4 regions of the Bradyrhizobium sp. AUGA SZCCT0160 genome follow, and region 2 is predicted to be linked to each of the others. Evidence: predicted binding sites of a transcription regulator. Region 2 holds the regulator's gene; each other region holds the start of a gene.
The links. The regulator PhoB, encoded in region 2, activates phosphate uptake and scavenging genes when phosphate is short. The targets are predictions, from matches to a motif close to TGTCATNNANCTGTCAT.
Positions count from the first base shown of each region.

Region 1 (8,040 bases), on a different contig from region 2:
CCGGATTCAATTTCCGAAAAATCCGGCCGCACCCAGACCAGCGGCCGGCGCGATGTCAGCCGTCCCGCAAGGCCCGCGATAAATCCCGTCGCCGCCGCACCCTGATGTCCTTCGGCAAAGACTTCATGCACCGCGGCGCGGGCAAGGCCGCCGCACAGCGTCGCATCGGCCTCGGCATGGCCGAGTGCCACTTTATGAAGCGCGTGCGTATCCGCGCCCGCCTCGATGCGTTCGATGCGGCCGCGCAAACGCGCAAGCGTGTTTAGGCGTGCGCCGGTCATGCGCCGTTCCCTTAAAGAAATCGTGGCCATCGCTGGTTTTGAAATGAACCCGCTGCTGGCTCATTTGTTCATGATATGTTCTAATATAAAGCTAACAGGGCCCAAGGAGTCAATCGGGAATACTACCCAGGCGATTCATGAGTGGAATCAAAGGGATTCAATAATGGACGTGCAACGCAAGCTGGAAATCCTGGCTGATGCCGCCAAATACGACGCCTCCTGCGCCTCCAGCGGCACCGAGAAGCGGGATTCCAGCGACGGCAAGGGCCTCGGCTCGACCGCGCCTGGCATGGGCATCTGCCATTCCTATGCGCCGGACGGACGCTGCATCTCGCTGCTCAAAGTCCTGCTCACCAATGCCTGCAACTACGATTGCCTTTATTGCGTCAACCGCACCTCTTCGAACGTGCCGCGCGCGCGCTTCACCGTCGATGAAGTCGTGAAGCTGACGATCGACTTCTATCGACGCAATTACATCGAGGGCCTGTTTCTCTCCTCCGGCATCATCCGCAGTGCCGACTACACCATGGAGCAAGTGGTGTCCGTCGCGCGAAAACTGCGCGAGGAGCATCTCTTCCGCGGCTACATCCATCTGAAAACCATTCCGGAAGCCGATGATGCGCTGATCACCGAGGCCGGCAAATATGCCGACCGGCTCAGCATCAACATCGAAGTGCCCGAGGAAGCCAGCCTTGCCAAACTCGCGCCGGAAAAGGACGTGCGCGCGATCCGCCGCACCATGGGCCGGCTGCGGCTCAAGCTCGATGAGGCGCAAGAAAATAACAGCAGCAACGACAAGACCATAACAAAGGCAAAGCCGCCGCGCTTCGCGCCGGCCGGGCAGAGCACGCAGATGATCATCGGCGCGGATGCGGCCGACGACAAAACCATTCTCCATACCAGCGCCAATCTCTATGGCTCCTACAAACTCAAGCGCGTCTATTATTCCGCCTTCAGCCCGATCCCGGATGCCAGCCGCGCGTTGCCGCTGGCGGCTCCGCCGCTGGTCAGGGAGCACCGGCTTTATCAGGCCGACTGGTTGATGCGGTTCTATGGTTTCGACGTCGGCGAGATCGTTGATGAAAGCGCCGGCATGCTGCCGCTCGATATCGATCCGAAACTTGCCTGGGCATTGCGGCACCGCGAGCGCTTTCCGCTCGATGTAAACCGCGCCAGCCGCGAGGACCTGCTGCGGGTGCCCGGCTTCGGCCGCAAGGCCGTCGACCGCATCATCGCCACGCGCCGCGTCACTTCCATCCGTGCGGCCGATCTCGCCCGGCTGCACATCCCGAAGAACAAGGCGCTGCCATTCATCGTTCTCAGTGATCACCGCCCGCAGCCTCATCTGCTCGACGGAGCGAAGCTGGCGGAGCGCTTCAGGCCGAAGGCGACGCAATTGGGGTTTGGATTCTAAACACACCGTCATGGCCGGGCTTGTCCCGGCCATCCACGTCTTTTCCTCCGCACCAAGGGAAGACGTGGATGCCCGGGGACAAGCCCGGGCATGACGAAGGAGACAGGCGGCATTTATGCACACCATCACCCTCGAGCACGAAACCGATTTTGACGGCTGGCGCAAAGCAGCGCGAACACTGGTGCTGAATGACGTAAGCCCGGCCGACGTGACATGGCGTGTGCAAGGCGACGCGCCTGGATTGTTTGAATCGACCACCCCACTCCCCGACCCGCCAAATGCGACTTTCAACGTCCCGGCCAAATTCGTCGAGCTGGCGAAAGCCGCGATCCTTCATCGCAACAGCGAACGCTTTGCCATCCTCTATCGCCTGCTGTGGCGGCTGCGCGGCAACCACGACCTGCTTGTCGTCGCGACCGATCTGGATGTAGCACGCGTTAGCGCGATGGCGAAGGCCGTACATCGCGACGAGCACAAGATGCACGCCTTCGTCCGCTTCCGCGAAATCGGCCGCGAACAGAAATCGCATTTCGTCGCCTGGTTCGAGCCGGAGCATCATATCGTCGAACTGGCAGCGCCGTTCTTCGCCCGCCGCTTTGCCGACATGCCGTGGTCGATCCTGACGCCTGACGTCTGCGCGCATTGGGACGGCCATGCCGTCTCGATCACGCCGGGGGTAGCCAAGGCCGAGGCGCCGACCGAAGATCGGCTCGAGGAAACCTGGCGGCGTTACTACGCCAGCATCTTCAATCCCGCCCGGCTGAAGGTGAAGGCCATGCAGGCCGAAATGCCGAAGCGATATTGGCGGAACCTGCCGGAGGCCTCGTTGATTAAGCCTCTAATCGCAAATGCCGAACGTACCGCCAGCGCCATGATCGCGCATGCTGCGACCGAACCGCATAAATCGCAGAAGCGGCAGGAACCGCCGATGAAACGCAAACAGGCTGCCGACGACATCGAAACCCTGCGGGAAGAAGCCGCCGATTGCCGCGCCTGCCCGCTCTGGAAGGACGCCACACAAACCGTGTTCGGCGAAGGCCCACAAGCCGCCCAGGTCATGCTGGTCGGCGAACAGCCCGGCGACAAGGAAGATCTCGCGGGCAAGCCGTTCGTCGGCCCGGCCGGCCAGATGCTGGACCGGGCGCTGGATGAGGCCGGCATCGACCGTTCAAAGGTCTACGTCACCAATGCCGTGAAGCATTTCAAGTTTGTGCCGCGCGGAAAAATCCGCCTGCACCAGAAACCGAACACACCCGAGATCAAGGCTTGCCGGCAATGGTACGAACGCGAACGCGCCGCCATCAAACCGGCCTTGGTGGTGGCGATGGGCGCTACCGCGGCGCAGAGCGTGTTCGGCAAAATCACGCCGATCAACAAAAGCCGCGGACGCCTGATTGATCTCGAAGACGGCACGACGGCGCTTGTCACCGTGCACCCGTCCTATTTGCTGCGGCTGCCGGACGCCGACGCCAAGGCGCGGGAATATCAGCGCTTCGTGGCCGATCTCAAAATCGCGGCAGCCTTGCTGCGAAAATCGGCGCACGCTGCCTGAATTTTCCCGCATCCCAAAGCGTTTTCCAGCGAAGTGGATTTCGGCTCGCGTCAAGAAAACGCGTCAAACCAAGAATCTATAGCCAGTTCCGATTCAATCGGAACTGGCTATAGGGGAACCGCAAAATCCCGTTACCGCCCCCTCGAAAACTGACAAATAAATGTACAACCTTCAATTGATCGATGATACTATCTCATTCTCTTGGGGAGGGGTTGGGGCGTCCTGTTCACGCCATGACGTTCCCATGGGGTCGGCGCGCTGTGCGGTTTCCTCTAGCCCCGGTGCCGTGCAGCGCGCGACCTGTCTTTGCCATCATCTTGGCCATCATCTCTTGCGGCGATCGACCCTGCTCGCAGCTTCTCGCCTTGAGCATTGCCCGGCAGGCGCGGCAACGCCAAACTGCCGGCAGATTCAAGCCGCGCGTAAATCCGACATCCCCGCCATCATGCGCATCGAACGCGTGGAAGGCTATGTGCGCCTGGTCGGCCGATGGGACGCCGAACAGCACGCCGCTGAAATCGAAAACCCGTCGTCCCGATATCTGGCGGCGCACGATGAAACGGACATTGCCGGATTTGCCATTTTACAGGGCATCGGAAGCGCCAACCAATGCGTGCGGCTCAGGCGCATCGCGGTTGGAACTCCCGGGCGCGGCCTCGGATCGGGCCTGCTGCGATCGGTCCTGCAAATCTGTTTCGAGGATGTGGCAGCGCATCGCGTCGAACTCGTTGTATTCGTTGAGAATGAACGGGCCTACCGGACGTACCTCAAAACCGGGTTTAGCGAGGAAGGCGTGGTTCGCGATTTGCACCGGGACCCCGACGGAACGTTCCGGTCGATGCGCCTGATGTCCATACTGAGAAGGGAATGGGCAACGCGCCTGTGACACGCGCATCAGCGCAACGCTGCATCGCGCCAAGCCATCCGCACTGCGACATCCTGTCATCTAAGCTTCAACTCCATCGGTCAAAGATTAACCGCCGTTAGTATTTCAGGGGGTTTGCCATGACCGATATGACGCTCAATTCATCGATCGGGGCACCGATCCAGCCGGCTTCGAGGCCCAATCTCGACAAGGGTTTCAATCCGCTCACGATGATCCTGTTTTTCGGCATTCTCGCTGCCGGGTTCTTGTTCGTGGTCTACAGCATCTATGTCGACGTCGAAGCCACCGGCGCCAAGGTGACGACCTACCTGCCCTACATCCTGCTGCTGATCGCGCTCTTGATCGCGCTCGGTTTCGAGTTCGTCAACGGCTTCCACGATACCGCCAATGCGGTCGCGACCGTGATCTACACCCACTCGCTGCCGGCCGAATTTGCCGTGATGTGGTCGGGCTTCTTCAACTTCCTCGGCGTGCTGCTGTCCTCGGGCGCGGTCGCGTTCGGTATCGTCTCGCTGCTGCCCGTCGAACTGATCCTGCAGGTCGGAAGCAGCGCCGGCTTTGCGATGGTGTTCGCGCTCTTGATCGCCGCGATCGTGTGGAACCTCGGCACCTGGTGGCTGTGCCTGCCGGCTTCCTCTTCGCATACCCTGATCGGTTCGATCATCGGCGTCGGCATCGCCAACGCTGTCATGCGCGGCCGCGACGGCACCTCGGGCGTCGACTGGACCAAGGCCACCGAAATCGGTTACGCGCTGCTGCTGTCGCCGCTGTTCGGTTTCTGCATGGCCGCCATCCTGCTCCTGGTCCTGAAGTTCATCGTGCGCAACCCCGCGCTCTATTCGGCACCCGAAGGCAACAAGCCGCCGCCGCTGTGGATCCGCAGCATCCTGATCGCCACCTGTACCGGCGTCAGCTTCGCGCATGGCTCGAACGACGGCCAGAAGGGCATGGGCCTGATCATGCTGATCCTGATCGGCACCGTGCCGACCGCCTACGCGCTGAACCGCGCGCTGCCGGAATCGCAGATCGTCCAGTTCCAGAAGACCTCCGAGGCGGCCTCGAAGGTGATCGCCGCCAAGGGCGCCGGCCACAGCATCATCGGCGATCCCCGCCCGGCGGTGACGCAATATGTCGCCGCACGCAAGATCAGCGAAGGCACTTACCCGTCGCTGGCCGCGCTGGTGAAGGATGTCGGCGACCAGGTGCAGAAATACGGCTCGCTCAACAAGGTGCCGGCTGAAGCCGTCGGCAACACCCGTAACGACATGTACCTGACCTCGGAAGCGATCCGCTTTTTGATGAAGGACAAGGAAAACGACCTCAAGAAGGAAGAGGTCGCCACCCTCAACGCCTACAAGGCCTCGCTCGACAGCGCCACCAAGTTCATCCCGACCTGGGTCAAGATCGCGGTCGCGATCGCGCTCGGCCTCGGCACCATGATCGGCTGGAAGCGCATCGTCATCACCGTCGGCGAAAAGATCGGCAAGACCCACCTGACCTACGCGCAGGGCGCCTCCGCCGAACTCGTTGCCGCCGGCACCATCGGCGCCGCCGACATCTTCGGCCTGCCGGTCTCGACCACCCACGTGCTGTCGTCGGGTGTCGCCGGAACAATGGCGGCTAACGGTTCCGGCCTGCAGCTAGCCACCATCCGCAACCTACTGATGGCCTGGGTGCTGACGCTGCCGGCCGCGATCATGCTGTCGGCCAGCCTCTACGTGCTGTTCTCGTATATTTTCTGACGACACGAGAGACGTCAGCGGCCTGTTTTTCCGCTGCAACGCAATAGAAAAGCCCGCGCCTCCGGCGCGGGCTTTTTTTGCGTGCTGCAAAATCCAGGTCAGTTTGAAGAATGGCGCCTATTACTCCGCTTGGGAGTCAGTGTATTCACCATCTGGGCCAAATTGCTTTAGCCAATCGTTCCGACTCGGCAGATCGACGATCTTGGGCAAGTAAGACCGCTCCTCATATTGATCCTTGGGCAGGATCATGGAGCTCCTTTCGTAGCGCACCATGACGAGCTTCTCATCGTAGAGAAACATCCCTCTGGGGTAGTTCGTCATACCGGGAGCCTTTTGAAGTATCCTTCAATTATGCGCTCCGGAGGATTGGTTTTCCAGCCCTACGGGCTGCCACAGCATGGCCGGGGGTTTCGGCCTGCGAATTCCAGCAGCGCCGAAACTCAAACGATCAAGTGCAGAACCGTCGGTCCCTAGAAAGCCCAATTTCCCGAAGGGGCTGGCGGGCAATCCGGCGCCGGACCAATCCACTCCAGCCGCTAAACCAACGCGTAAGGAAATTCGGGCATGATCGGTTCAAGCTGAACCGAAGCTCGCGATTTCATACCGCGTCATGTTTCACGCGAACCAGTATCTCCTTCGTCTCCCCTCAATCATTTCGCCAAAAAACAAAACGCCTGCATGGACATGCAGGCGTTCTCTCAAGTTCTTGCGAAACATCATCAAGCCGTTGGCCGTCACGCCGGCATCGCGTTCTCCACCAGCTTGATCCAGTACGACGTGCCGTGGACGATCGCCTCGTCGTTGAAATTGTATTCGGGGTGATGCAGGCCCGCGGTATCGCCATTGCCGCAGAAGATGAACGCGCCCGGCCGCGCTTCCAGCATGTAGGAAAAGTCCTCCGCGCCCATCAGCGGCGGGGTCTCATGCACATTGGCCTCGCCCGCGATCTCCCTCGCGATCCGCGTGGCGAACTCGGTTTGCGAAGCATGGTTCACCGTCACGGGATAACCACGCTTGTAGGTGAGGTCGATCTTGGCGCCGGTGATCTGCGCCACGCCAGCGACCACCTCGTGCACGCGCTTCTCGACCAATGCACGAACTTCCGGAGTCAACGTCCTGATCGTGCCGCGTAATTCGGCGGTTTGCGGAATCACGTTGCGGGCGTGGCCAGCCTGGAACTCGCAGACCGAAATCACCGCCGACTCCAGCGGATCGATGCTGCGCGACACGATCGACTGCAGCGCGGTGACCACCTGTGCGCCTACCAGCACGGAATCGATGCAGATGTGTGGGCGTGCCGCGTGGCCGCCAAGCCCGGTGATTTTGATGTCGAGTTCATCGGTCGCCGCCATGATCGGGCCGGTGCGAATGGCGAAGCTGCCGACCGGAATGCCCGGACCATTGTGCATGCCGAAGACCTGCTCGATGCCGAAACGGTCCATCAGGCCGTCCTTGATCATCGCGTCGGCGCCCGCGCCACCCTCTTCGGCGGGCTGGAAGATCACGACCGCATCGCCGGCGAAATTGCGGGTCTCGGCGAGATAGCGGGCGGCCCCTAACAGCATCGCGGTGTGGCCGTCATGGCCGCAGGCATGCATCTTGCCGGGATTCCTGGAGGCATAAGGCAGGTTGGTCGCCTCCTCGATCGGCAGCGCGTCCATGTCGGCGCGCAGCCCGATCACCTTGATGTCGCCCTTGCCGGCTGGCTTCTTGCCCTTGATGACGCCGACCACACCGGTACGGCCGAGGCCGGTCGTGACCTCGTCGCAGCCGAATTCGCGCAACCGGTCCGCCACGAATGCCGCAGTGCGGTGCACGTCATACAGCAATTCGGGGTGTTGATGGATATCGCGGCGCCAGGCCTGAATATCGGGTTGAAGGTCGGCGACACGATTGACAATGGGCATTGCAAATTCTCTGCTTCCGGGTTGAACGCTTGCCTGTCTAGCATGCAAGACGTGCTCCACCCACCCCTCTGCCGCAGAGGCCCTATCCATCCGGAGCGCTTGCCAAGGGGGTCCGGTCGGGGCCGGGCTTGCCGACCACAACGCTGTTCGTGCCGGCAGTCTTCAGGCATGGCCGCCATTGTTGCGGTGCAGCTCGGAAACAGGAGCACCAGAGGGAGCGGGCCTCACGCCGCCAGAGTGTTCTCGACCAGCTTGATC
Region 1 covers NZ_JAFCMD010000014.1:204,362-212,401, reverse strand. Annotated here, with positions in the region: gene JQ558_RS22705 (ImuA family protein) at 1-281, opposite strand, end outside; gene JQ558_RS22700 (putative DNA modification/repair radical SAM protein) at 445-1,695, shown strand; gene JQ558_RS22695 (UdgX family uracil-DNA binding protein) at 1,811-3,247, shown strand; gene JQ558_RS22690 (GNAT family N-acetyltransferase) at 3,492-4,133, shown strand; gene JQ558_RS22685 (inorganic phosphate transporter) at 4,253-5,875, shown strand; gene JQ558_RS22680 (M20 aminoacylase family protein) at 6,610-7,782, opposite strand; gene JQ558_RS22675 (M20 aminoacylase family protein) at 8,007-8,040, opposite strand, start outside.
Region 1: a site for PhoB is predicted at 4,188-4,204, ahead of JQ558_RS22685 (inorganic phosphate transporter). Genes of this name have one in related genera too.

Region 2 (8,040 bases):
CGGGTCCTCTATTATATTGCGCCTTTTGTCATATCTGTAATCTTGCTGACGCTTCGGGAGGTTATCCTGGGGGCGCGGTCGAAGCGCTTGCGCCAGTTGGCGCCTGGCCCCGACGCCGAACCGAGACGTGAGGCCGTCTATGTGCGCGAGCGTGGAGACACCGGCGCCTGAAAGCGCGTAAAAGACGCAAAAGACAGAGGGAACAAAGCCAACAATGGCGATAGACGATTCCTCCTCTTCCTCCTCCTATTTTGCCCCATGGTCCGACCGGTTACGGCATTCGGCCATTATCCTGCTGGTCGCGGGCCTTGCTCTGTCGGTCTTCGTCGCCACCGGCGAACTCGGGGTGGCGCGCGCAATTGCCGCCTTTATCTGCATTGCCGCCGCAGCGCTGGTGCCATGGCGGCTGCATGATGCGGTCACCTCGCGCGAGGACGTTCGCGGCGTCAATCCGGTCGAAGCCGCCGCGGTCAGCGCCGTCGTGGCCGGCATGCCGGATCCCGCCGTGCTGCTCGACCGCGCCGGCCGCGTCCTCCATCTCAATGCGGCGGCAGCCCAGCTGGCGCCTGCGTTGCGCAAGAACGAGCTTGCCCAGTTCGCGCTTCGCTCGCCCGAAATCATCACCGCCCTGCGCGAGGCGATCGCGACCACCGAACCGCGCCGCGCGACCTATCTCGACCATGTGCCGGTCGACCGCTGGATGGAGCTGATCATCACGCCGGTGCCGGTGCCGACGCTGTTCGGCGGCACCGACAAGTGCATGCTGATGACGTTTCACGACCAGACGCCGCTGCGCCGGGTCGAGGAGATGCGCGCCGATTTCGTCGCCAATGCCAGCCACGAACTGCGCACGCCGCTCGCCGCCCTGTCCGGCTTCATCGATACGCTGCAGGGACCGGCCAAGGATGACGTCAAGGCGCGCGAGCGCTTTCTCGGCATCATGCACGCGCAGGCGACGCGCATGGCGCGGCTGATCGACGATCTGTTGTCGCTGTCGCGGGTCGAATTGTCGGCGCATGTTCGGCCCGATACCTCGGTCGACATCGTGCCGATCATCCGCCAGGTCGCCGACGGGCTGGAGCCGCTGGCGCATGAGCGCCAGGTCAGAATCGAGATCGATCTGCCCGAGCTGCCGGTGACGATCGCGGGCGATCGCGAGGAGCTGCTGCGGCTGTTCGAAAATCTGATCGAGAACGCGCTCAAATATGGCGCCTCCGGCGGCAAGGTCATCGTCTCGCTGGTGCGGGCGAGTTCCGCCGATGGCACACCGGAAGTCCGTGTCCTGGTGCGCGATTTCGGGCCCGGAATTGCCCCGGAACATCTGCCGCGGCTCACCGAGCGGTTCTACCGGGTCGATGTCGGCGACAGCCGGGCGCAAGGTGGAACCGGGCTCGGTTTATCCTTGGTGAAACATATTGTTAACCGCCATCGCGGCCGGCTTTTGATTGAAAGCGTGCCCAAAAACGGGGCCACTTTTACCGCCTGCTTCCCCCAGGCCAAACCCCCGGTTGGGACCTAAACTCTAGCGATTTCAATCGCTTGAGAGTGTCATCCAACTGTCATCGAACCTTCGTAAAAGCTCTACTGACCGCACCTAAACGGATGCGGCGTGAGCGCGATCGGGCGTTAACAGGCGCTTCGCTCACCAGATGGAGACCAGCCATGAATTTCATCAAGACAATCGTCGCGGCAGGCCTCGTCGCCGCCTCGACCTCGGCGTTTTCAGCCGATATCACCGGTGCGGGCGCCACCTTCCCGTTCCCGATCTATTCCAAGTGGGCCGATGCCTACAAAAAGGAGACCGGCAACGGTCTGAACTACCAGTCGATCGGTTCGGGCGCCGGCATCAAGCAGATCCAGGCCAAGACCGTGACCTTCGGCGCCACCGACGCGCCGCTGAAGGCTGAGGCCCTCGAAAAGGACGGCCTCGTGCAGTGGCCGATGGTGATGGGCGCGATCGTCCCCGTCGTGAACCTCGAAGGCATCAAGCCGGGCGAACTCGTGCTCTCGGGCGAATTGCTCGGCGACATCTATCTCGGCAAGATCAAGAAGTGGGACGATCCCGCGATCGCCAAGCTCAATCCGAAGCTGAAGCTGCCGACCGACGCCATCACCGTGGTCCGCCGCTCCGACGGTTCGGGCACCACCTTCAACTTCACCGACTATCTGTCGAAGTCGAACGCCGAGTGGAAGACCAAGGTCGGTCTCGGCACGGCCGTCGAATGGCCGACGGGCGTTGGCGCCAAGGGCAATGAAGGCGTTGCCGGCAACGTCGGCCAGACCAAGAACGCGATCGGTTACGTCGAGTACGCCTACGCCAAGCAGAACAAGCTGACCCATGCCGCGATGGTCAACAAGGCCGGCAAGACCGTGCAGCCGACGATAGCCTCGTTCCAGGCTGCTGCGGCCAACGCCGACTGGGCGAAGGCGCCCGGCTACTACGTGATCCTCACCGACCAGCCCGGCGAAGGCTCCTGGCCGATCACCGCAGCGACCTTCATCCTGATGCACAAGTCCGCGACCGACAAGGCCGCGTCCCAGGAAGCCATCAAGTTCTTCAAATGGTCGTTCGAGAAGGGCGGCAAGATGGCTGAGGAACTCGACTACATCCCGATGCCGGACCCCGTGATCAAGCTGATTGAAAAGACCTGGTCGGCCGAGATCAAGAGCTGAATTTAAGAACAAAGAACCGGGCGGCGTTCGGCCCGGCGACAATGGGAGCGTGCTCCCACTCTGCCCAACCCGGGTCTTTCCGGGTTGGGTCTTTCCCTCCGGGCAGGAGGGCGAATACAGGCGGGTCTGGTTACCAAGGGGCTTGGTGGACACCAGCCTTGGTTCAAGAGTCCGGTGCAAAACCGGCGCCGGATCCGGGGCAGTTGGGCTATATAGTACAGGGGATTGGCGTGGCAGACATGGCCGTTCAGAGCGACGTGATGGAAGCTGCAGGACCTTACGATCGCGCCAAGGCCCTCAGCGCATTCAAGCTCGGTGACGTTACCTTCTATTGGCTCACGCGCGCCTGCGCGATCTCGGTGCTGCTCATTCTCGGCGGCATCATCCTTTCGCTCATCGTCGGCGCCTGGCCTGCGATCAGGGAATACGGCTTTTCATTCCTGTTCACCTCGCGCTGGGCGCCGTCGGCCGATCCGCCGGTGCTGGGCGCGCTCGGGCCGATCTACGGCACGCTGATCACCTCCGTGATCGCGATGATGATCGCCATTCCGGTCGGCATCGGCATTGCGATTTTCCTGACCGAGATCTGTCCGATCTGGCTGCGCCGCCCGATCGGGCTCGCGGTCGAACTGCTCGCCGGCATTCCCTCGATCATCTACGGCATGTGGGGTTTCTTCGTGCTGGGGCCTTTTTTGGCCAACTCGTTCCAGCCGTTCATGATCAGCATCTTCGACGGCGTGCCGGTTCTCGGCACCATCTTCGCAGGCCCCCCGTCCTATCTCAGCCTGTTCAACGCCTCGCTGATCCTGGCGATCATGGTGCTGCCCTTCATCACCTCGATCTCGGTCGACGTCTTCAAGACGGTGCCGCCGGTGCTGAAGGAAGCCGCCTACGGCGTCGGCTGCACCACCTGGGAAGTCGTCCGCAATGTCGTGATCCCCTACACAAGGGTCGGCGTGATCGGCGGCGTGATGCTGGCGCTCGGCCGCGCGCTCGGCGAAACCATGGCGGTCACCTTCATCATCGGCAACTCGTTCAAGATCTCGTCCTCGATCTTCGCGCCGGGCACCACGATCTCGGCGGCGATCGCATCCGAATTCGCCGAGAGCGACGGCCTGCACCAGTCCGGCCTGATCCTGCTCGGCCTGCTCCTGTTCGTGCTGACGTTCTTCGTGCTGTCGGCCGCGCGGCTGATGCTGATGCGGCTGGAAAAGAAGGCGGGGAACTGAGCCATGAACCCGATTTACGCCTCCCGTCGCCGTGGCGACATCATCGTCCGGGGCCTCTGCATCAGCGCCGCCTTGTTCGGCGTGACCTGGCTCGCGCTGATCCTGTTCACGCTGTTCTACAACGGCCTTGCCGGCCTCAACCTGGCCGTCTTCACCCAGGACACGCCGCCGCCCGGCTCGACCGATGGCGGTCTGCGCAACGCGATCATCGGCTCGATCATGATGACCGTGATCGGCGTCGGCATCGGCGCGCCGCTCGGCATGCTGGCGGGAACTTATCTCGCCGAATACGGCAAGCATGACCGGCTCACCTCGGTGATCCGCTTCATCAACGACATCCTGCTCAGCGCGCCCTCGATCATCATCGGCCTGTTCGTCTATGGCGCCGTCGTGGTGCCGATGGGCGGCTTCTCGGCCTTTGCCGGCTGTCTGGCGCTGGCCGTGATCGTCATTCCCGTGGTGGTCCGTACCACCGAGGACATGCTCGGCCTGGTGCCCAACCCGCTGCGTGAAGCGGCATCCGCGCTCGGCCTGCCGCGCTCGCTGGTGATCAAGCGCATCGCCTATCGCGCCGCGCGCGCCGGGCTAATCACCGGCGTGCTGCTCGCCACCGCCCGCGTCGCCGGCGAAACCGCGCCGCTGCTGTTCACCGCGCTGTCGAACCAGTTCTTCAGCCTAGACATGACCAAGACGATGGCGAACCTGCCGGTTACCATCAACAACTTCGTGCAGAGCCCCTACGAATACTGGAAGCAGCTCGCCTGGAGCGGGGCGCTGCTCATCACCCTCACCGTACTTGCCCTGAATATTGGCGCACGCATCCTTGGCGCTGAGAGGACAGCAAAATGAACGATCTTTCTGTATCCGTGAGTGGCGCGAACGGACCCGTTCCCCAGGTGGCGCTGCCCGACGCGCCGCCGAAGGTGACCGCGCGCGGCCTGAATTTTTATTACGGCGAGCACCACGCGCTGAAGAACATCAACCTCGCGCTCGGCACCAACAGAGTCACCGCCTTCATCGGGCCGTCCGGCTGCGGCAAGTCGACGCTGCTGCGGATCTTCAACCGGATGTACGATCTGTATCCGGGCCAGAAGGCGACCGGGCAATTGATGCTCGACCAGACCAACATCCTCGACCCCAAGCTCGATCTCAATCTGCTGCGCGCCCGGGTCGGCATGGTGTTCCAGAAGCCGACGCCGTTTCCGATGACGATCTACGAAAACATCGCCTTCGGCATCCGCCTTTATGAGAAGATCTCGAAATCCGAGATGGACGGCCGCGTCGAAAAGGCGTTGCGTGGCGGCGCGCTGTGGAACGAGGTCAAGGACAAGCTGAATGCATCGGGCCTCAGCCTCTCCGGCGGCCAGCAACAGCGGCTCTGCATCGCACGCACCGTCGCGGTGCGCCCGGAAGTGATCCTGTTCGACGAGCCCTGCTCGGCGCTGGACCCGATTTCGACCGCCAAGATCGAAGAACTGATTACGGAGTTGGCGGAGGATTACACCATCGCCATCGTGACCCATAACATGCAGCAGGCGGCGCGCGTCTCGGACAAGACCGCCTTCATGTATCTCGGCGATCTGGTCGAATTCGACGACACCAACAAGATTTTCACCTCGCCGAGCGATCGACGCACCCAGGATTACATTACCGGCCGGTTCGGCTAAGCGCACATCGCGAGGAGAAGACAATGGCTTCAGAACATACCGCGAAGGCGTTCGACAGCGATCTTCAGGAACTGACCCGCCTGGTCGCCGAAATGGGCGGCCTTGCCGAACGCATGATCACCGAATCCGTCGATGCCCTGATCCGCCGTGACGTCGCGCTTGGCAAGCGCGTGGTCGCGTCCGACGTCGAGATCGACCGCCTGCAGCACCTGATCGAGGAACGTGCGGTGCTGACGATTGCCCGCCGCCAGCCGATGGCCATCGACCTGCGCGAGATCGTCGGCGCCATGCGGGTGGCCACCGATCTGGAACGGATCGGCGACCTCGCCAAGAACATGGGCAAGCGCGTCGCCGCGCTGGAGAACGATTTCCAGCCGCTGAAGCTGATCCGCGGTCTCGAACACATGACCGATCTGGTGCAGTCGCAGGTCAAGTCCGTGCTCGACGCCTACGCGTCGCACGACCTGCCGGCGGCGATGGCGGTCTGGAAGGGCGACGAGGAAGTCGACGCCATCTGTACCTCGCTGTTCCGCGAACTCCTGACCTACATGATGGAAGATCCGCGCAACATCTCGTTCTGCATCCATCTGATGTTCTGCGCCAAGAACATCGAACGGATCGGCGACCACGCCACCAACATCGCCGAGACCGTGTTCTACATGATCGAAGGCCAGCAGATGCTCGACAAGCGCCCGAAGGGCGACATGACGAATTTCGCCACGACGGTGCCAGGGAACTAGAAGCGGAACTAGTAACGGAACGGACAACCGAACGAGAGACGTTTTTCGCGTATCGACAGCGCGTCAAAACACAAGAGGCTGACATAGATGAACGCACGCATTCTGGTGGTTGAAGACGAGGAAGCGCTCACCACGCTTCTGCGCTACAACCTCGATGCCGAAGGCTATGAGGTCGAAACCGTCGCCCGCGGTGACGACGCCGATACAAGGCTGAAGGAGCGGGTGCCCGACCTGATCGTGCTGGACTGGATGCTGCCGGGCCTGTCCGGCATCGAACTGTGCCGCCGCTTAAGGGCGCGGCCGGAGACCAAGGCGCTGCCGATCATCATGCTGACCGCGCGCGGCGAGGAAAGCGAACGGGTGCGGGGGCTGGCGACCGGCGCCGACGACTACATCGTAAAACCCTTTTCGGTGCCGGAGCTGCTGGCGCGGGTGAAGGGCCTGCTCAGGCGGGCGAGCCCGGAGCGGCTGGCCACCGTGCTGACCTATGGCGATATCGAACTCGATCGCGAGAAGCGCCGCGTCGCGCGCTCGGGCCGTCCGATCGATCTCGGCCCGACCGAATATCGCCTGCTCGAATTTTTCCTGGAACATCCCGGCCGCGTGTTCAGCCGTGAGCAACTGCTCGATAGCGTCTGGGGCCGCGACATCTATATCGACGAGCGTACCGTCGACGTCCATATCGGCCGCCTGCGCAAACTGCTCAATCCCGGCCGCGAACAGGACCCGATCCGCACCGTGCGCGGCGCCGGCTACGCGCTGGATGACCGCTTCGCGAAGGTCGAGTAGGGCGGGTAAGGCGCAGCAATATCCGCTGTCGTCCCGGCCTTGAGCCGGGACCCATAACCACAAATATTGATTGCTCTAAAAAGGCTGGAGCTCCAGCCAAGCATAACCACGGCCATCGGTGGTTATGGGTCCCGGCTCAAGGCCGGGACGACGGCAAATATTCGTCGTAACGCCGCGCGCTCTTAGCGCGTCGGCTTCGGCGCCGGGCGGCGGCGATCGGAGGCCGGCTGATAGGCGATGCGCGAGTGATGTGCGCAATAGGGCAGGCTGGTGAGCGCCTTGCCGCCGCAGAAAAAGAATTCCGAGCTGGACGGATCGCCGATCGGCCAGTGGCAAGTGGCCTCGTTCAATTCGAGCAGCGTCAGCCGCTGGCTCATCGGCACCACATTGTCGTAGGCGACCGGATCCGGCTCCATCTCCACTTCGAAGGCGTGGGCCAGCGCGGTGTTGCCGCGCGACACCGGGCGCGCCACCCGCATCATCTGCTGGGCGGGGCGCGCCTTGCGCTGACGCGGCGCGGCCGAGGACGGGCTCTTGGCACGGCCGGAAAGACCCAGCCGGTGCACTTTGCCGATCACTGCATTTCGCGTCACATTTCCAAGTTCCGCGGCGATCTGGCTGGCGGAAAGTCCGCCCTCCCAGAGCTTCTTAAGCTGCTCGACGCGCTCGTCGGACCAGGTCAATACCGTCATCGCATTCTTCCCTTCGCACAGAGCCGGCCAATTGGGGGGCAGCGCTGGCGATGCCAATTCTCAAAAATCCCAGCGGGCAGAATCCCTTAGCCCTCGCCGGGCGCATAAAAGCCGCCCGAACGTTTACGCCTTACAAAATGGACTCTAGGGGTCAGTACTTCCGCACGAGATGTCGTACCCGACAGCCCAGACGCTACAATATGGCGGGACTCTGGCGCAAGAGTCCGCGTCCGTGCGTCCACATGTTCCG
Region 2 covers NZ_JAFCMD010000024.1:116,611-124,650, forward strand. Annotated here, with positions in the region: gene JQ558_RS30360 (lysylphosphatidylglycerol synthase domain-containing protein) at 1-171, shown strand, start outside; gene JQ558_RS30365 (ATP-binding protein) at 215-1,519, shown strand; gene pstS (phosphate ABC transporter substrate-binding protein PstS) at 1,663-2,673, shown strand; gene pstC (phosphate ABC transporter permease subunit PstC) at 2,913-3,902, shown strand; gene pstA (phosphate ABC transporter permease PstA) at 3,906-4,751, shown strand; gene pstB (phosphate ABC transporter ATP-binding protein PstB) at 4,748-5,569, shown strand; gene phoU (phosphate signaling complex protein PhoU) at 5,593-6,309, shown strand; gene phoB (phosphate regulon transcriptional regulator PhoB) at 6,397-7,098, shown strand; gene JQ558_RS30400 (GcrA family cell cycle regulator) at 7,281-7,790, opposite strand.

Region 3 (8,040 bases), on a different contig from region 2:
CTTACGTGATTTCACCCGGATCTCCGACAACTGGCCGCGCGATGACGTCATTGATCTCCTGAACGGCTATTTCGACGCGATGTCGGAGCCGATCGCGCGTCATGGCGGCGAAATACTGAAATTCATCGGCGACGGTCTGCTCGCCATTTTTCCGCTCAGCGAACCTCAGGCCTGTGCAAACCTGCTGCGTGCCGTGACTGAGGCCCGTCAGGCCATGACGGCGCTGAACGAAAAGAACAGCGAAACCGGCCGTGCGCCGCTGAACTACGGCATCGGCGTTCACGTCGGCGACGTCATGTACGGCAATATCGGGTCGCGCAGCCGGCTCGACTTCACGGTTATCGGTCCGGCGGTCAACATGGCGTCGCGCCTCGAAGCCCTCACCAAGCAATTGGGGAAAACGGTGCTGCTGTCCCGCGCGTTCGCAGACTTCGTCGAGAGCGATTTCGATCTCGAACGCGTCGGCGAACATCCGGTGCGCGGCTTCAACGACCCAATCGAGCTGTTCGCGTATCACGGCTGAATGCCGACCTACGCCCGTGCGTCTCCGATCGCTTGACATAGGGCGTCCTCGTTCTCATTATGTTCACTCTGCGTGAACCTCGTCAAAACGTCATGGGCGAACGGTCGGATGGCAACGACAGCCACCATCCTCCATGCGGACCTGGATGCGTTCTATGCCTCGGTAGAGCAGCTGCTTGATCCTTCGCTGCGCGGCAAACCCATTGCCGTCGGTGGCGGGGTTGTGCTTGCCGCGTCTTACGAGGCCAAGGCCTTCGGGGTCCGCGGCGGCATGCCGGGACGGCAAGCGTGCGAACTCTGTCCGCAGCTCATTTTTGTCGGCGGACATTTCGGGGAATACCAACGGCTGGGCGATGCCGCCATCAAGGTGATCGGCGATTTCACGCCGCTCGTCGAACGGATCTCCATCGACGAGGCCTTTGCCGACGTCGCGGGCTGCACCCATCTGTTCGGTCAGCCTGCCGAAATCGCGATGGCCATCCGCCAACGCGTGCGCGCCGAGCTTGGCCTTCCGATCTCGGTCGGTGTCGCGCGCACCAAGCATCTGGCGAAAATTGCTTCGCAAGTGGCCAAACCCGACGGGCTCGTCGTTGTCGATCCCGACACGGAGCTCGGATTTCTTCACCACCTGCCGGTTGAGCTGATGTGGGGCGTCGGTCCGGCGACGCGGGCACGGCTGGCCGAAATCGGCGTGCTCACGATCGGGCAACTGGCAACGACACCGGGAGGCTCGCTCAAGCGGGTGCTTGGTTCCGCGGCAGGGACGAAGCTTTCGGCGCTGGCGTGGAATCGTGACCCCCGGGAAATCAAGACGCACCGCCGCGCTCGATCCGCAGGAGCGCAATCGGCGCTTGGCAGGAAGCCCGCCGAAGAGCGGGTTGTTCGACCCACGCTGCTTCACCTTGCTGACCGAATCGGCAGCCGGCTCCGCGCCAAGTCCAGGCCTGGGCGGACTGTGACGGTCCGCGTTCGCTTCGTCAATCTGAACTCGGTCACGCGTTCGGTCACGCTCGACGCACCGGTCTCTGCGACTCTGATTCTGGCCGAGGTCGCCGAGGACCTGGTGCGCGCTGTCCTCGCCGATCATCCTCACGAGAAAACCATCTCGCTCCTGGCGATTTCCGTGTCGCATCTTGGAGAGCAGCGGGATGTGGAGCTCGAACTCCCGCTCGGACTTGGCGATGAAGCACGCCGCCCCGGCAGCAAAAGAGGCATGGCGCGTTCGGCGGCCGACCATGCCGTCGATAAAATCCGCGATCGCTTCGGATGGGATGCGATCGGATATGGATCGGTGGCGCCGGGTGTCTCTTCTTCCGTTCCCGACGCGTTTCGCAAACTCGCTGAAAAGGACCTGTGACCGTCACGCGTCCAACGCGCGCCCAAAGCCTACGCAGTGCACGCGCCGTCACAGACTCAACGGGGTGTGTCGCCTGAGAACTAAAACGGGGATTTTGCAAGCGGTTAGCTCGCGACACGATGCCTGCCGCGTCGCGGGGCGCTTCCGGTGGACGATGGACGATGGTTAATAAACCGTCACCGCGTTGTAATTAACGCCGGTTTATATTCCGGCCGCTGACGCGCCCCGCGCGACAACACGCGATTCCCCACCTTCAACGCTGCGCGAGCCCCTCGTGCCGCTGCGGCCTGCTTTGCCTTTTTTTATCATGGAGATTATCGATGGCTCTTGGTCCCGGTTCGATCGCTTTCGTCGGTTTCAACGCGGACGGAACTGACGGATTAGCGTTCATTGTCATCGACCCGATTGCTGCGGGGACGGTCATCCGTTTCAGCGACAAAGAATGGAACGGTCTGGCAATCGGAACTGATGGCGCTTTCAACACCGGCGAAGGCGGGCTGACCTGGACCAATGGCGGAAGCGATCTGGCTGCCGGCACGATTGTCGAACTCCTCAACACCTCCGTGGCCGGCCGCACCGCCAATATCGGTACAGTCACTGGCGCAGGTTTTGCGCTGGGTAACTCGGAAGAGTCGATCTACGCCTTCGTCGGAACCTCTGACACCGCCCCGACCACCTTCCTGGCTGCGGTCACCAACAACAATGGCGGCTTCACCGACGCCAATGTCAGCGGCTTGCTCGCAGGCACCGGGCTCGTCGCGGGCTCCACGGCTTTGGTGCTGCCCCGGACCGACGGCGCCGATGTCGCCGCCTACAACCCGGCTTTCGGTGGCAGCTCGTTCGCATCGCGCGCGGACGCCCTTGTCGCGTTCAATACGACGACCAATTTTGTCGCGCAAAGCGGTAGCGGCGACCAGGATGGCGACGGCACCACTCCCGATGCGCCGTTCCTCACCGATGCGCAGTCTCCGCTCGCGGGTGTGACCTTCACCATCCAGTCAGGCATACCGCCGCAGATTGTCGGCTTCGCCTCAGGTTCTGTTTCGGTCTCGCAGGTCGAAGGCAATGCCGGAACGACCGCCTTCAGCTTCACGGTGGAGCGCACCGGCGGCACCATTGGTGACGTCAGCTTCAGCGGCCAATTGACTTCGGCGGCGGCTGATGCCGCCGATTTCAATGGCGCAACGCCTCCGCCGTTCGCCTTCAACGGCAGCATTGCCGCCGGCCAGAACTCGACGGTCGTAACCGTCCAGGTCAATGGCGACACGACGTTCGAGCCGACTGAGAACTTCAACCTGGCACTTCAGACGGTCGTCAAGAGCGACGCGACCGTTTCGACCTCGCTCGGCGCGCAAACGACGGCGACCGGAACGATCGAAAACGACGATGCCGCCGGCCCCGGAAACGTGATCGAGGGCATCACGATCCTGGATCAGGCGCCGTCGCTGCAGGGCGACGCCGTAACGCCGACCGCCACCAATACGGTTCAGCTGGTTCGCCTCGGCAATTACGCGCCCGCCGCCGGCACCAACGCCGAAGTGGTTTCGTTCGATCCGTCGACCGGCCGGGCCTACTTGCTCAACACCATCGGCAACACCATCGATATCGTTTCGATCAGCGCCAGCGGCGCCGTGAACCTCGTGTCCTCGATCGACCTGACCGCACTCGCCGGTTTCAACGGGGCAAACTCGGTCGCGATCAAGAACGGTGTGCTTGCCGTCGCCTACGCCAGCGATCTGACCGGCGCCAACGGTTTTGTCGCGTTGTTCGACGCCAACGGTACGCTCGTCAACACCGTGGAAGTCGGGGCGGGTCCCGATCAGGTGGTGTTCACCGCCGACGGTTCGAAGCTGCTGGTCGCCAATGAAGGCGAGCCCGGAGAGATCACATTGCCCGGCGGCGGCACGCAATTGATCAATCGCGAAGGCAGCGTTTCGATTCTCGATCTGTCCGGCGGCGCCGCAGCGGCCACGGTTGCCACGACGGTTGGGTTCGATCTGCTCGACGGCTACGAGACCGTGCTGAAGCAGGCCGGCGTCGCGCTGTTGACCGGCCAGACGGCATCGGCAGACATCGAGCCGGAATACATTTCGGTGTCGCCGGACGGCACCCGCGCTTACGTTACGCTGCAGGAGGTCAACGCGGTCGCCGTGATCGATCTGACCAATCCGGCGGCAACCAAGCCGCTTGCGATCCTGCCGCTGGGCGGCGTCGACCACACCCTGGCCGGCAACAAGTTCGATGCCAGCGACCGGGACGGCCCATCGAACGGCCAGGCCATCAATCTTCGCAACGCCGACGTCATCAGCCTGCTGCAACCGGATGCCATCGCCACCTTCAAGGTCGGCAACGACACCTACTTCGTCACTGCCAATGAAGGCGATGCCCGCGTGCTGCTCGACGACGAGGCGACGCTCGCGGAACAGAGCGGCGGCGTATTCACCATCGATCTCGACAACACGGCCTATCCCGATGAAGCCGCGATGAGGGCCAACGCCGATCTCGGCCGCCTGCGAATCCGAAAGGATCTCGGCGACACCGATGGCGACGGCGACATCGACCAGATCTACGCCTATGGCGGCCGCAGCCTGTCGATCTTCAAGCAGAATGCCGACGGCACCATCACCAAGGTGCGCGACACCGGCGGCGAATTCGAAGCGATCATCGCGCGGGACCTGGCGACGCGACACAACATCGACACCGCCGAAGGCGGCGGCTTCGACACCCGGTCCGACAACAAGGGGCCGGAGCCCGAGGGCGTCGATATCGGCGTCATCGACGGACGGACATATGCGTTCGTCAGCCTCGAGCGCGCGGGCGGTGTGATGATCTACGACATCACCGATCCCGCCAACGCATCGTTCGTGGGGTACAAGCCGCCGGGCGTGGGCGAAGGCAATGCGCCCGAAGTGACCAAGTTCATCAGCGCCGCGGATTCGCCGACCGGGACGGCGCTCGTGCTTACCGCCAATGAGGGGAATTCGACAGGGGGCGCCTATACCGGCTCGGGCCTGACGGTCTATGCCGCGCTGCCGGACGATTATACCCAGGAGGTCCGCGTCGCCTCGTCGTCGACCAGCGTCTCGCACGCAGAAGGCAACAGCGGCACAACCGCCTATTCGTTCGTGATCGAGCGCACCAACGGCACCATCGGTGCGGTCGACGTGTCGCTGCAGCTCGGATCCGCCGTGGCCAACACCGGTGACTTCTCCGGTGTTGCGGCGCTGCCGAAGACCATCAACGCCACCATTCCGGCCGGCGAGTCGTCGGTGACGGTGACCGTGGACGTCGCTGGCGATGCCGCCTTCGAAGCCAACGAGACCTTCACGTTGACGGTGACCGGCGCGTCGACGACGCAGCCCGGCGTCACCGCTGCCGTGAGCGCCACCCAGGCGGTCGCCACCGGCACGATCCAGAACGACGACGCCATGCACATCTACGACGTTCAGGGCGCCGGACATCGCTCGGAATTCGTCGGCCAGCAGGTGACGGTGCGCGGCATCGTCACGGCGATTGACGCCTCCGGCACGGAGAATGGCAGCAACAACCCGGTCGGCTACTACATTCAGGACGCGGTCGGCGACGGCGACTACCGGACTTCGGACGGCGTCTTTGTGTTCCTGGGGACCGGTGCCGGCGCCACGATCCCGGCCGGGATCGTCGTGGGTGCGGAAGTGCAATTGACCGCAACCGTCAGCGAGTTCGCCAGCACCAACCAGCTGTCGACGACGCAGCTCAACCCGGTAGCAGGCACGACCAGCATTTTGTCGACGGGCAATGCGCTGCCGACCGCCGTGCGCGTCGGCGATGTCGACAACCTCGCGACCGGCCTCGAACGCAAACCGGCTTTGGTGTCGCTCGGTGACGATGACGTCGATACATCAGCTCCGGGCGGCATCTATGACCCGGTGACCCAGGGGTCGGATTTCTGGGAATCCCTGGAAGGTATGCGCGTCACGCTGGAAGATGTGCGCGTCACCACGCCGTTCCACTCGAATTTTGACGAACAGTTCGTCACCCCGAACGTCGGCGCCAACCCCTCGAACAATCCGCGCGGCGGCCTGACCATCAGCGACACGACGCCGGGAACGACGCAGCCCGCCGACAAGGTGTTCGACTTCAATCCGGAGCGCATTCAGCTGGACGACGAAGCCGGCGTGGCGCTACCCACCAACCTTCAGACCGGCGACCGCCTGGGTGATGTGACCGGCGTCGTCAACTACGCCAACGGCCAGTATGAGGTGAACACGACCGAGGCCTATGGCCCGGTGACCGCGGCGAACCTGCAGAAGGAAACCACCACGATCGTCGAGAATCTCGACCGGATTCGCGTGGCCACCTTCAACGTCGAGAACCTGGCGCCGGTTGGTCAACTGGTGGATGGCGTGCCGACGCCGGCGAGCAAGTTCGCCGGTCTCGCGGCTGCTATCGTCAACAACCTCAAGGCACCCGAGATCATTGCACTGCAGGAGGTGCTGGACAATGACGGCGCCACCAGCTCAAGCACCACGAGCGCTTCGGAAACCCTGTCGCAGCTGATCGACGCCATTGTCGCTGCCGGTGGACCGCGTTATGTGGCGATCGACTCCGCACCGATCGACAACATCGGCGGCATCCCGGGCGGCAATCAGCGTGTCGCCTATCTCTACGACCCGTTGGCGGTATCTCCGAGCGCCCGCAACGGCCTGACCGACACCGTCAGCGACGCTGACGGCGTGAAGGTGCAGCATTTTGCCAGCGCTGGCCAGATCGGGCAGGGCAATACCGACTTCACCGCCACGCGCAAATCGCTCCCGATGGAATGGTCGCCGGTAGGTTACACCGACGAGCAGGGCGGCACGTTCTGGACCGTCAACAACCATCTCTCCTCGAAGGGCGGTTCGGCGCCGCTTTACACCACGCTGCTGGATCTGCCGCTCTATGCCGACCCGATCAACGGGTCCGCGCAGCAGACCGGTTCGTCGAACGAGCGCGAGGGACAGGCGGAGACGATCAACGCGTTTGTTGATGGCCTGCTGGCCAACGCGTCGGCGACCGATGACCGCATCGTGGTGCTGGGCGATCTGAACGACTTCCAGTTCTTCCCGGTCGTCGACCTCGTCACCGGCGCGCTCACCCGCACCACCGCCAACCCTGACGGGACCCCCAGCGTCTTCGCGCCCGGTACCGCGGTGCTCTCCGAGCTGATCAGCAAGCTCCCGGAAAACGAGCGCTATTCCTACATTTTCGACGGCAATGCTCAGGCGCTGGATCACATCCTGGTTTCGAACAACCTGTATGACAGCGCCCAGTTCGATATCGTGCACATGAATTCGGAGTTCATCGACCAGCTTTCAGATCACGATCCGTCGGTGTCGTCGCTGGTGATGTCCCGTTCGGCTGCGATCGCCACCGCCGGCAACGACGTGTTCGACCAGGCCGCATACACTGCGACGTTTGGCGTGCGCGGCAGCCTCGCGGGCAATGACACAATCGACGGCCTTGGCGGCGATGATCGAATTGCCGCTGGTGGCGGCAATGACGCCGTCGATGGCGGCGCCAACGGTGCGGCCGGCGACGTCGCCGTCTACACCGGCGCGCGCAGCAACTACACGATCACCCAGCAGGGTGGCTCGTTCGTCATCACCGATACCCGCGCGGGCTCCGCCGACGGCGTTGACACCGTCACGAACGTCGAACGGTTCGAGTTTACGGACCGCACGCTTACCGCGGCGCAATTGCTTGACGCAACGGGGCCGGTCCTCACCGCGGCCACGCCTGCCGACAACGCGACTGCGGTCGCCGCCGGCAGCAACATCGTGCTGACATTCGACGAAGCCGTCGCGGCAGGGTCCGGAAACATCGTCATCAGCAACGGCGCGGGAGACATCCGCACCATCGCGATCGGCGATGCGTCGCAGGTCACGATCTCCGGCAACATTGTCACCATCAATCCGACCGCCGATCTGGCCGCCGGAGCCGCCTACGACGTCACACTGGCCTCGGGCGTGATCACCGACGTTGCCGGCAATGCGTTCGGCGGCATCGCGCAGAACGACCTCGACTTCACCGTCGCCGCGCCGCTAACCTACAAGCTTCAGATCCTGCACGCGTCGGATTTCGAGGCAGGCCTGAAGGCGATCGACGACGCACCGCGCTTCGCAGCCATCGTGGACCGGCTC
Region 3 covers NZ_JAFCMD010000011.1:74,287-82,326, reverse strand. Annotated here, with positions in the region: gene JQ558_RS18860 (adenylate/guanylate cyclase domain-containing protein) at 1-523, shown strand, start outside; gene dinB (DNA polymerase IV) at 632-1,879, shown strand; gene JQ558_RS18850 (choice-of-anchor I family protein) at 2,200-8,040, shown strand, end outside.
Region 3: a site for PhoB is predicted at 2,054-2,070, ahead of JQ558_RS18850 (choice-of-anchor I family protein). Genes of this name have one in related genera too.

Region 4 (8,040 bases), on a different contig from region 2:
AGCTTGAGATACATGGCGCAGCTTCATTGACAAATCGCTTCGCCCCACGGTTGCATATGTGCCCGCCCCGTTAACCCCACTTCTTAAGCGCCCATCCACCATTGCCGGACGGAGCCGGCGCTTAACCATTCCGATTAACATCCCCTCAATCCACTCCCGACAATTCTAGCGATCGTAGCGGGGAGAGATTGCCGTGGACGGCTTTTCATTGAACGTCTTTGCCATCGAGTTCATCGGGCTGATGATGGTAGCGCTCTGCCTCGTCGTGCTTGCGCTGCCCTCGGGGCGCCGGCCGTCGAAGCACGCCCGATACGAGTAATTCTTTCCGGCCGGCCGGGCTTCGCCCTGTTGCGCCTAGGCCTCCTTGGCCGGAACCACCGTTTGCAGGGCTCGCCCCAAGCGCGTCCTGCCGCAAAGCGCACGCAGAAAGCGGTGCTTTGCCTCCACTCCAGGGCCAAATTTTGCCCAAAGACCCTTGACATACCAGCGCTTTCGGCGGAACGCCTGTCGAAAGCGTCATGGACTGTTCATGGATCTGATTACCACCACTTCCGACCTTGCGGCTGCCTGCGATCGCCTCTCCAAGCACCCGGTCATCACCGTCGACACGGAGTTCCTCCGGGAGACGACCTACTATCCCCTGCTCTGCGTCGTGCAAATGGCGAGCGCGGACGAAGCCGTCGTGATCGACACGCTGGCGGAGGGCATCGACCTCAAGCCGTTCTTCGAATTGATGGGCAATGAGGCGGTGCTAAAGGTGTTCCACGCCGCGCGCCAGGATATCGAGATCGTCTGGCACCAGTCCGGCACCATTCCGCACCCGATCTTCGACACCCAGGTCGCAGCGATGGTGCTCGGCTATGGCGACAGCATCGCCTATGACGCGCTGGTCGAGCGCATCACCGGCCACCGCCCGGACAAGACGCATCGCTTCACCGACTGGTCGCGCCGGCCGCTGACATCAGACCAGATGCATTACGCGGTCTCCGACGTCACCCATTTGCGCGACGTGTTCGCGGCGCTGGACGCCGATTTGAAAAAGCGCGGCCGCAGCGAATGGGTCAGCGAGGAGATGGAAGTCCTGACCTCGCCGAAGACCTATGATTTCCATCCCGAGCGCGCCTGGGAGCGGCTGAAGACGCGGGTGCGCAAGCCCAAGGAATTGGCCGTGCTGATGGAAGTCGCAGCCTGGCGCGAACAGGAAGCGCAAAGCCGCGACGTGCCGCGCAGCCGCGTGATGAAGGACGACGCGGTCGGCGACATCGCCACCCATGCGCCGACCTCGCTGGAGCGTCTCGCCAATTTGCGCTCGCTGCCGAAGGGTTTCGACCGCTCCAAATGGGGCAGCGACATCGTCGCCGCCGTACAGCGCGGCATCGCGCGCGATCCTGCGACCTTGCCGAAGCTCGAAAAGCCGCGCGGCAATTCGAATGGCGCTGCGATCGTCGAGCTCCTGAAGGTGCTGCTGCGAATGACCTCGGAGCGTCATGCCGTGGCCAGCAAGGTGATCGCAACCGTCGACGACCTCGAGCAGATCGCGGCCGACGACCAGGCCGACGTCGCCGCGTTGCATGGCTGGCGCCGCGAATTATTCGGCGAGGCGGCGCTATCGCTGAAGCACGGCAGGCTGGCGCTCGCGATCGAAAAAGGCCGCGTGGTCAGGGTCGATCGGGATAAGGCGGTTTGAGACGCGGCAGCGGGGCCTTATGGTCCGAGACGCGCTTCGCGCTCCTCACCATGAGGGGCTGAGGGATAATCCAGCCCCGTCATGGCCGGGCTTGTCCCGGCCATCCACGTCTTTCCTTTCCAGTCCAGCCGAAGAAAAGACGTGGATGCCCGGCACAAGGCCGGGCATGACGGATAGAGCGCGTCTACGAAACTACCACTTGAACTCGACGCCGAACGTGCCCTGGTGCGACTGCATCGCGGCGCGGAATTTGGCGTCGTAGTTGATGTAGAGGCGCGCGGTGTTGGTCAGGCTGAGCGAGGCCGAGGCGCCGGCATCCGCGCCGTACTGGCTTTCGCCGATGCCCTGGAAGGTCACGCTCTGGGCGCCGAGGCTGACCGTCGTGTCGGAGAAATTCTGCACGACGTTGTTGACGAACTTGCCGTAGGCCGACAGGTCCAAAATCTTCTGGTCGAAGATCCAGTAATGGCCGACCTCGGCACCAACAAGCACGCGGAAGCGCTGCACGCTCGCGCCCGTTGCCGTCACCGGATCGAGGCCACCGAACTCCTGGAACGCTCCGGTCTGCGCGCGGACATATTCGACCGCGCCCTTGGGCACGATGCGGTACTGGTCCTTGGACCAGTAATAGCTGATTTCGCTCAGCACGCCGTCGAGCCTGGCGTTGTAGCCGGCGGTCGCGAAACCCAAACCGGTATCGCGGCGCGAATTGATGTTGCCAAAACCGTGCACGATCACGCTGGCCCAGGTCCACGGCCCGGCATCGACGGAGGCGTTGAAGCCGAACTGGGTCAGGTCGATCCTGGCCGACTGCAACGCCAGCGGCACGTCGATGTCGGTCCGGCTCTGGTCGACGGAGATGCCGACATTGACGCCGGTTGCGATGCGCGCGCCGATGCCGGCGACGCCGCCCCAGGTCTTGCGGGTGTCGCCGACGAAAAACCCGAGCGGACCGTTGTTGGCCGAAATGCCATAGCCCTCGAACCAGGTCCGGTAGCGCGGTGTTTCCGCAGCCTCGGAGGCGCCGCCGCCGCCGGGATTGGTCCGCATCATGCGGCTGAAGCCGCTGGTGGTGCCGAACCGTTCCAGGAAATTGCTGCCGAGATTGGTGATGGTTGCTGTCGACGACACCGCTGAGTTGATCATCTGTGGCGTCGGGGACGGCGATGGTGTGGGCGTTGGCGTCGGCGAGGCCGTCGGTGTTGGCGTGGGGGTCGGTGTCGGCGTCAGCTGTGCCTGCGCGGAAGACACACTGAGCGCGAGCACGAACGCGATCGCCGCCAGTCGCGCCAAAGCGCGACCGCCCCCGATCCTCACCGCTCGCGATGCGCAGCGCATCTATTCCATTCCCGAAAAAAGCGCCCGCTCAAAAAATGCGCGACAAGCCGGTCAGCATGCCCGGATTTGCGCCCAGTTCGCGCAGAGCGTCAATCGCTTACGGGCCTGACACAGGATTGAATGGAAGCCGTTGTTGTTCGCCGGCCACAGTGCTTTGCACCGGGTGGCACTGGCCTAGTCCTGCGCGGGCCAGATCAGGGTTCCGTCCGGCGCGGCCTGTCCGGAAATCCTGCAGATATCGCCTTCGAGGCGGACCTTGCCGCTGGCGAGCAGCCGCAGCGCCGCGGGATAGATTCGGTGCTCGATGCCGAGGATGCGCTGCGACAGGGTCTCGGCGGTGTCGCCATCGGCCACCGCAACCGCGCCCTGCATCACAATCGGCCCCGCGTCGGTTTCCGGGATCACGAAATGCACAGTGGCGCCTGAAATCTTCACGCCGGACGTGAGCGCCTGGCCGTGCGGATCGAGGCCGGGAAAGGATGGCAGCAGCGAGGGGTGGATGTTGAGCATCTTGCCGTACCAGCGCTGGACGAATTCGGCGGTGAACAGCCGCATGAACCCGCCAAGGCAAATCAGCTCGACATTCTTTTCGTCCAGCGCCCGCTGCAGCACCGCCTCGAAGCCGGCGCGGTCCTTGCCGAACGGCTTGCTCTCGATGACGGTCGTGGGAATGCCGCTCGCAGCAGCCTTTTCCAGGCCACCGGCATCGGCGCGGTTGGAAATCACGGTGACGATTTCCGCCGGGAAATCCGCAAGCTTCGCCGCGTCGATCAGCGCGGCCATGTTGGATCCACGCCCGGAGATCAGAATGGCGACGCGGCGCTTCACGGCGTCACCGCGACAGGTCCAGATGACCGTTATAGACCACGCGGTGCTCGCCTTCCGCCGCGATCACTTCGCCGAGCAGGGCAACGGTCTCGCCGCCCTCGGTGAGGATCTCGGTGACCCTGTCGACCGCATCCGGCTTGACGATCGCGACCATGCCGATGCCGCAGTTGAAGGTGCGCAGCAATTCGAGCTCGGCGATGCCGCCCTGCTCGGCCAGCCATTTGAAGACCGGCAACACCGGAAGCCGGGCCAGATCGATGCCGACCCCGAGATGCTTCGGCAGCACGCGCGGAATGTTGTCGGTGAAGCCGCCGCCGGTGATGTGGGCGAGGCCCTTGATGGCGCCGGTTTCGCGGATCGCGCGCAGGCACGACTTCACATAGAGCCGCGTCGGCGCCAGCAGCGCGCCGCCGAGCGTCATGACGGGCGAGAACGGTGCCGGCGCGTCAAAGCCGAGGCCGGCGGTTTCGACGATTTTCCGAACCAGCGAGAAGCCGTTGGAATGCACGCCCGAGGACGCCAAGCCGATCACAGCGTCGCCGATCGCAATATCCGGACGGGGCAGCAGCGTGCCGCGTTCGGCCGCGCCCACCGCAAAACCTGCGAGGTCGTAATCCCCGTCCTTGTAGAGGCCGGGCATTTCCGCGGTCTCGCCGCCGATCAGGGCGCAGCCGGACTCCCGGCAGCCCTCGGCGACGCCGGCCACGATGGCCGCCGCAGCTTCCGGATCGAGCTTGCCGCAGGCGAAATAGTCGAGGAAGAACAGCGGTTCGGCGCCCTGCACCACGAGGTCATTGACCGACATCGCCACCAGGTCGATGCCGATTCCGCCATGCAGGCCGGTCTCGATCGCGATCTTGACCTTGGTGCCGACGCCGTCGGTCGCGGCCACCAGCACCGGGTCCGTGAAGCCGGCTGCCTTGAGGTCGAACAGCCCGCCAAAACCGCCGATTTCGGCGTCGGCGCCGGCGCGGGCGGTGGCGCGCACCATCGGCTTGATGAGATCGACGAGGCGATTGCCCGCATCGATATCGACGCCCGAATCGGCGTAAGTGAGCCCGTTTTTGCGGTCGATCATGCTCAATTCCCGTCAGAAGACGGCTGGTTACGAGGATTTCCGCGATCCTGCAATGGCTCGCAAGGACCGGATGCATATACTATGTAGATAACAACCGGCCTGCCCCGCAAAGGGCCGGATCTGTTACGTAATCAGGGCCGGTGGCCAGGTAGCCGGGAAGCGACCGAGTTGAATATTCCGAATATCATTACGCTGGGTCGCATCATCCTGGTGCCCATTATCGTCTGGGCGATCGCCTCGAGGCAGATGGAGATCGCATTTGCGATCTTCGTGATTGCCGGCGTCAGCGACGCCGTCGACGGTTTCCTCGCCAAGCGCTTCAATATGACCAGCGAGCTCGGCGCCCTGCTCGACCCCCTCGCCGACAAGGCACTTCTGGTCTCGATCTACGTCTCGCTCGGAATCTGGGGCGCGGTGCCGCTGTGGATCGTGATCCTGGTGGTGTCGCGCGACATCATGATCGTCACCGCCGTGATCGTGTCATGGTTGTTCGACAAGCCTATCCCGATGAAACCCTTGATGGTCTCGAAGCTCAACACAGTGGCGCAGGTGGCGTTCGCCGCCCTGGTGCTGGCGTCGCTCGGCTTCAACTTCAAGCCGACGCCGTACGACCTGATCCTGATGGGTTTTGTTACGGTCTTTACTTTGGTTTCCGTCTCCCTCTATCTCGTGGAGTGGGTGCGGCACATGAGTACGATCGAGGCCAAATAGGCGTTTTGTTCGAAGCGTTGTCCTCACGCGAACCGGTACCCACTTCGCTTGAAAACGCCATGGTTCCGGAGACTTGCGTGGCAGTTCGCGTTCAACCCCGTCAGCTTGCCTTTGCGCTGCCGCACGCCGAAAGCCTGACCCGCGACAATTTTCTGGAAGGGCCGGCCAATGAAGCGGGCCTGGCGCTGATCGAACGCTGGCCCGACTGGCCCAACCGCATCATGCTGCTGGTGGGCCCGGAAGGCTCCGGCAAGAGCCATCTCGCCGCGATCTGGGCCGAGCAAGCCGGCGCCCGCTCGATCTCAGCCCATGCCTTGACGCCAACTGCAGTACCCGGCGCGCTTGCGACGGGGGCGCTGGTGGTCGAGGACCTGAAACCGGGGGATTTCGACGAGCGCGCGATGTTCCACCTGATGAATCTGGGGCGGGAAGACGAAGCCTCCATTCTGATGACGGCGCGGATTGCGCCATCGGCCTTCGAGGTCGAACTGCGCGATCTGCGGTCGCGGCTGCGCGCGGTGCCGACGGTGTCGCTGCTGCCGCCCGACGACCTCCTGTTCCGCGGCCTGATCATCAAATTCTGCGCCGACCGCCAGCTGAGCATCGACGAGACTGTCGTGAGCTATCTCGCCAGCCGGATCGAGCGATCCTATGCGGCCGCGCGCCAGGCCATCGACCTCTTGGATAGCGAGGCGCTGCGGCTCGGCCGGCCGGTGACCCGGGCGCTGGCGGCCGAACTGCTCCGCGACGCCTGACGGGCGCTACTGCCGCTGCGCGCCATGTCACGCCCCCGCCGCCTTGACGGCGGCGGCCGGCGGAACATCAATGTCATCGAAACGTCATCCAACTATCACATGGTGCGCATGGCATCCGCCTAGATTGGCGCGGCGCTCCAACTGAGATGGATCGAAACTTCATGGACTCGGCGCAAGTTGTTGAAATAAAAGAAAAAGACGTAATTGCCGAAGCGCCGCTGGCGATCGCCACTAGCCCGGAGCGGTTCATCAATCGCGAGCTGTCCTGGCTGCATTTCAATCGCCGGGTGCTCGAGGAAGCCGTCAATCCCGGCCATCCGGTGCTGGAGCGGGTCCGGTTCCTGTCGATTTCAGCCAATAACCTTGATGAATTCTTCATGGTCCGTGTCGCCGGTATCAAGGCGCAGGTCCGTGAAGGTATTGCCGAACGCAGCCCGGATGGCCTGACCCCCTCCGAGCAGCTCGTCCGCATCAACCAGACGGTTTCGGAACTCGCCTCCGACCAGCAGGCGATCTGGAGCGATCTGCGCACCATACTGTCCCAGACCGGCATCATTCTGGTCGACAACCACGACGTCACCAAGGCCGAGCGGAGCTGGATCGAGGATCACTTCCTCCACAACATCTTCCCGCTGCTGACGCCGCTCGCGATCGATCCGGCGCACCCCTTCCCGTTCATCCCAAGCCTTGGTTTCACGATCGCGCTGCATCTGTCGCGGGTCGCCGACGGCAAGCCGATGAACGCGCTGATCCGCATGCCCGGCAAGATCGACCGCTTCATCCGCATGCCCGCAGGCAAGGACGGCGCGGTACGCCTGATCACGCTGGAACAGGCCACCGGCCTGTTCATCGGCCGCCTGTTCCCCGGCTACACCGTCAAGGGCCAGGGTGCCTTCCGCATCATCCGCGACTCCGAACTGGAAATCGAGGAAGAGGCCGAGGATCTGGTCCGTCTGTTCGAGACCGCGCTGAAGCGGCGGCGGCGCGGATCGGTGATCCGGCTCGAGATCGAAGCCAAGATGCCGGAGGAGCTTCGTGCCTTCGTGCAGCAGGCGCTGTCCACCGCCGACGACGAGATTTTCCTGGTCGACGGCGTGCTGGCGATGAACGAACTGTCGCAGCTGACGCGGCTCGACCGGCCCGACCTCGAATTCGTGCCTTATGTGCCGCGCCATCCCGAGCGCGTGCGCGACCATGGCGGCGATATCTTCGCTGCGATCCGGCAGAAGGATCTGGTGGTCCATCACCCCTACGAATCCTTCGACGTCGTCGTGCAATTCCTGCAACAGGCCGCGCGCGACCCCGATGTGGTCGCCATCAAGCAGACGCTCTACCGCACCTCGAACAACTCGCCGATCGTGCGCGCGCTGGCCGAAGCCGCCGAAGCCGGCAAGTCGGTGACCGCCTTGATCGAACTGAAGGCGCGGTTCGACGAGGAAGCCAATATCCGCTGGGCGCGCGACCTCGAACGCGCCGGCGTGCAGGTGGTGTACGGCTTCATTGAACTGAAGACCCACGCCAAATTGTCGATGGTGGTGCGCCGCGAGGGCGGCAACCTCACCACCTATGTGCACACCGGTACCGGCAATTATCACCCCGTCACCGCGCGCATCTATACCGATCTGTCCTACTTCACCTCGGAC
Region 4 covers NZ_JAFCMD010000010.1:223,581-231,620, reverse strand. Annotated here, with positions in the region: gene JQ558_RS37885 (hypothetical protein) at 194-319, shown strand; gene rnd (ribonuclease D) at 530-1,687, shown strand; gene JQ558_RS18485 (autotransporter outer membrane beta-barrel domain-containing protein) at 1,880-2,818, opposite strand; gene JQ558_RS38145 (hypothetical protein) at 2,799-3,134, shown strand; gene purN (phosphoribosylglycinamide formyltransferase) at 3,200-3,853, opposite strand; gene purM (phosphoribosylformylglycinamidine cyclo-ligase) at 3,858-4,931, opposite strand; gene JQ558_RS18470 (CDP-alcohol phosphatidyltransferase family protein) at 5,100-5,642, shown strand; gene JQ558_RS18465 (chromosomal replication initiator DnaA) at 5,720-6,397, shown strand; gene JQ558_RS18460 (RNA degradosome polyphosphate kinase) at 6,559-8,040, shown strand, end outside.
Region 4: a site for PhoB is predicted at 6,480-6,496, ahead of JQ558_RS18460 (RNA degradosome polyphosphate kinase). Genes of this name have one in related genera too.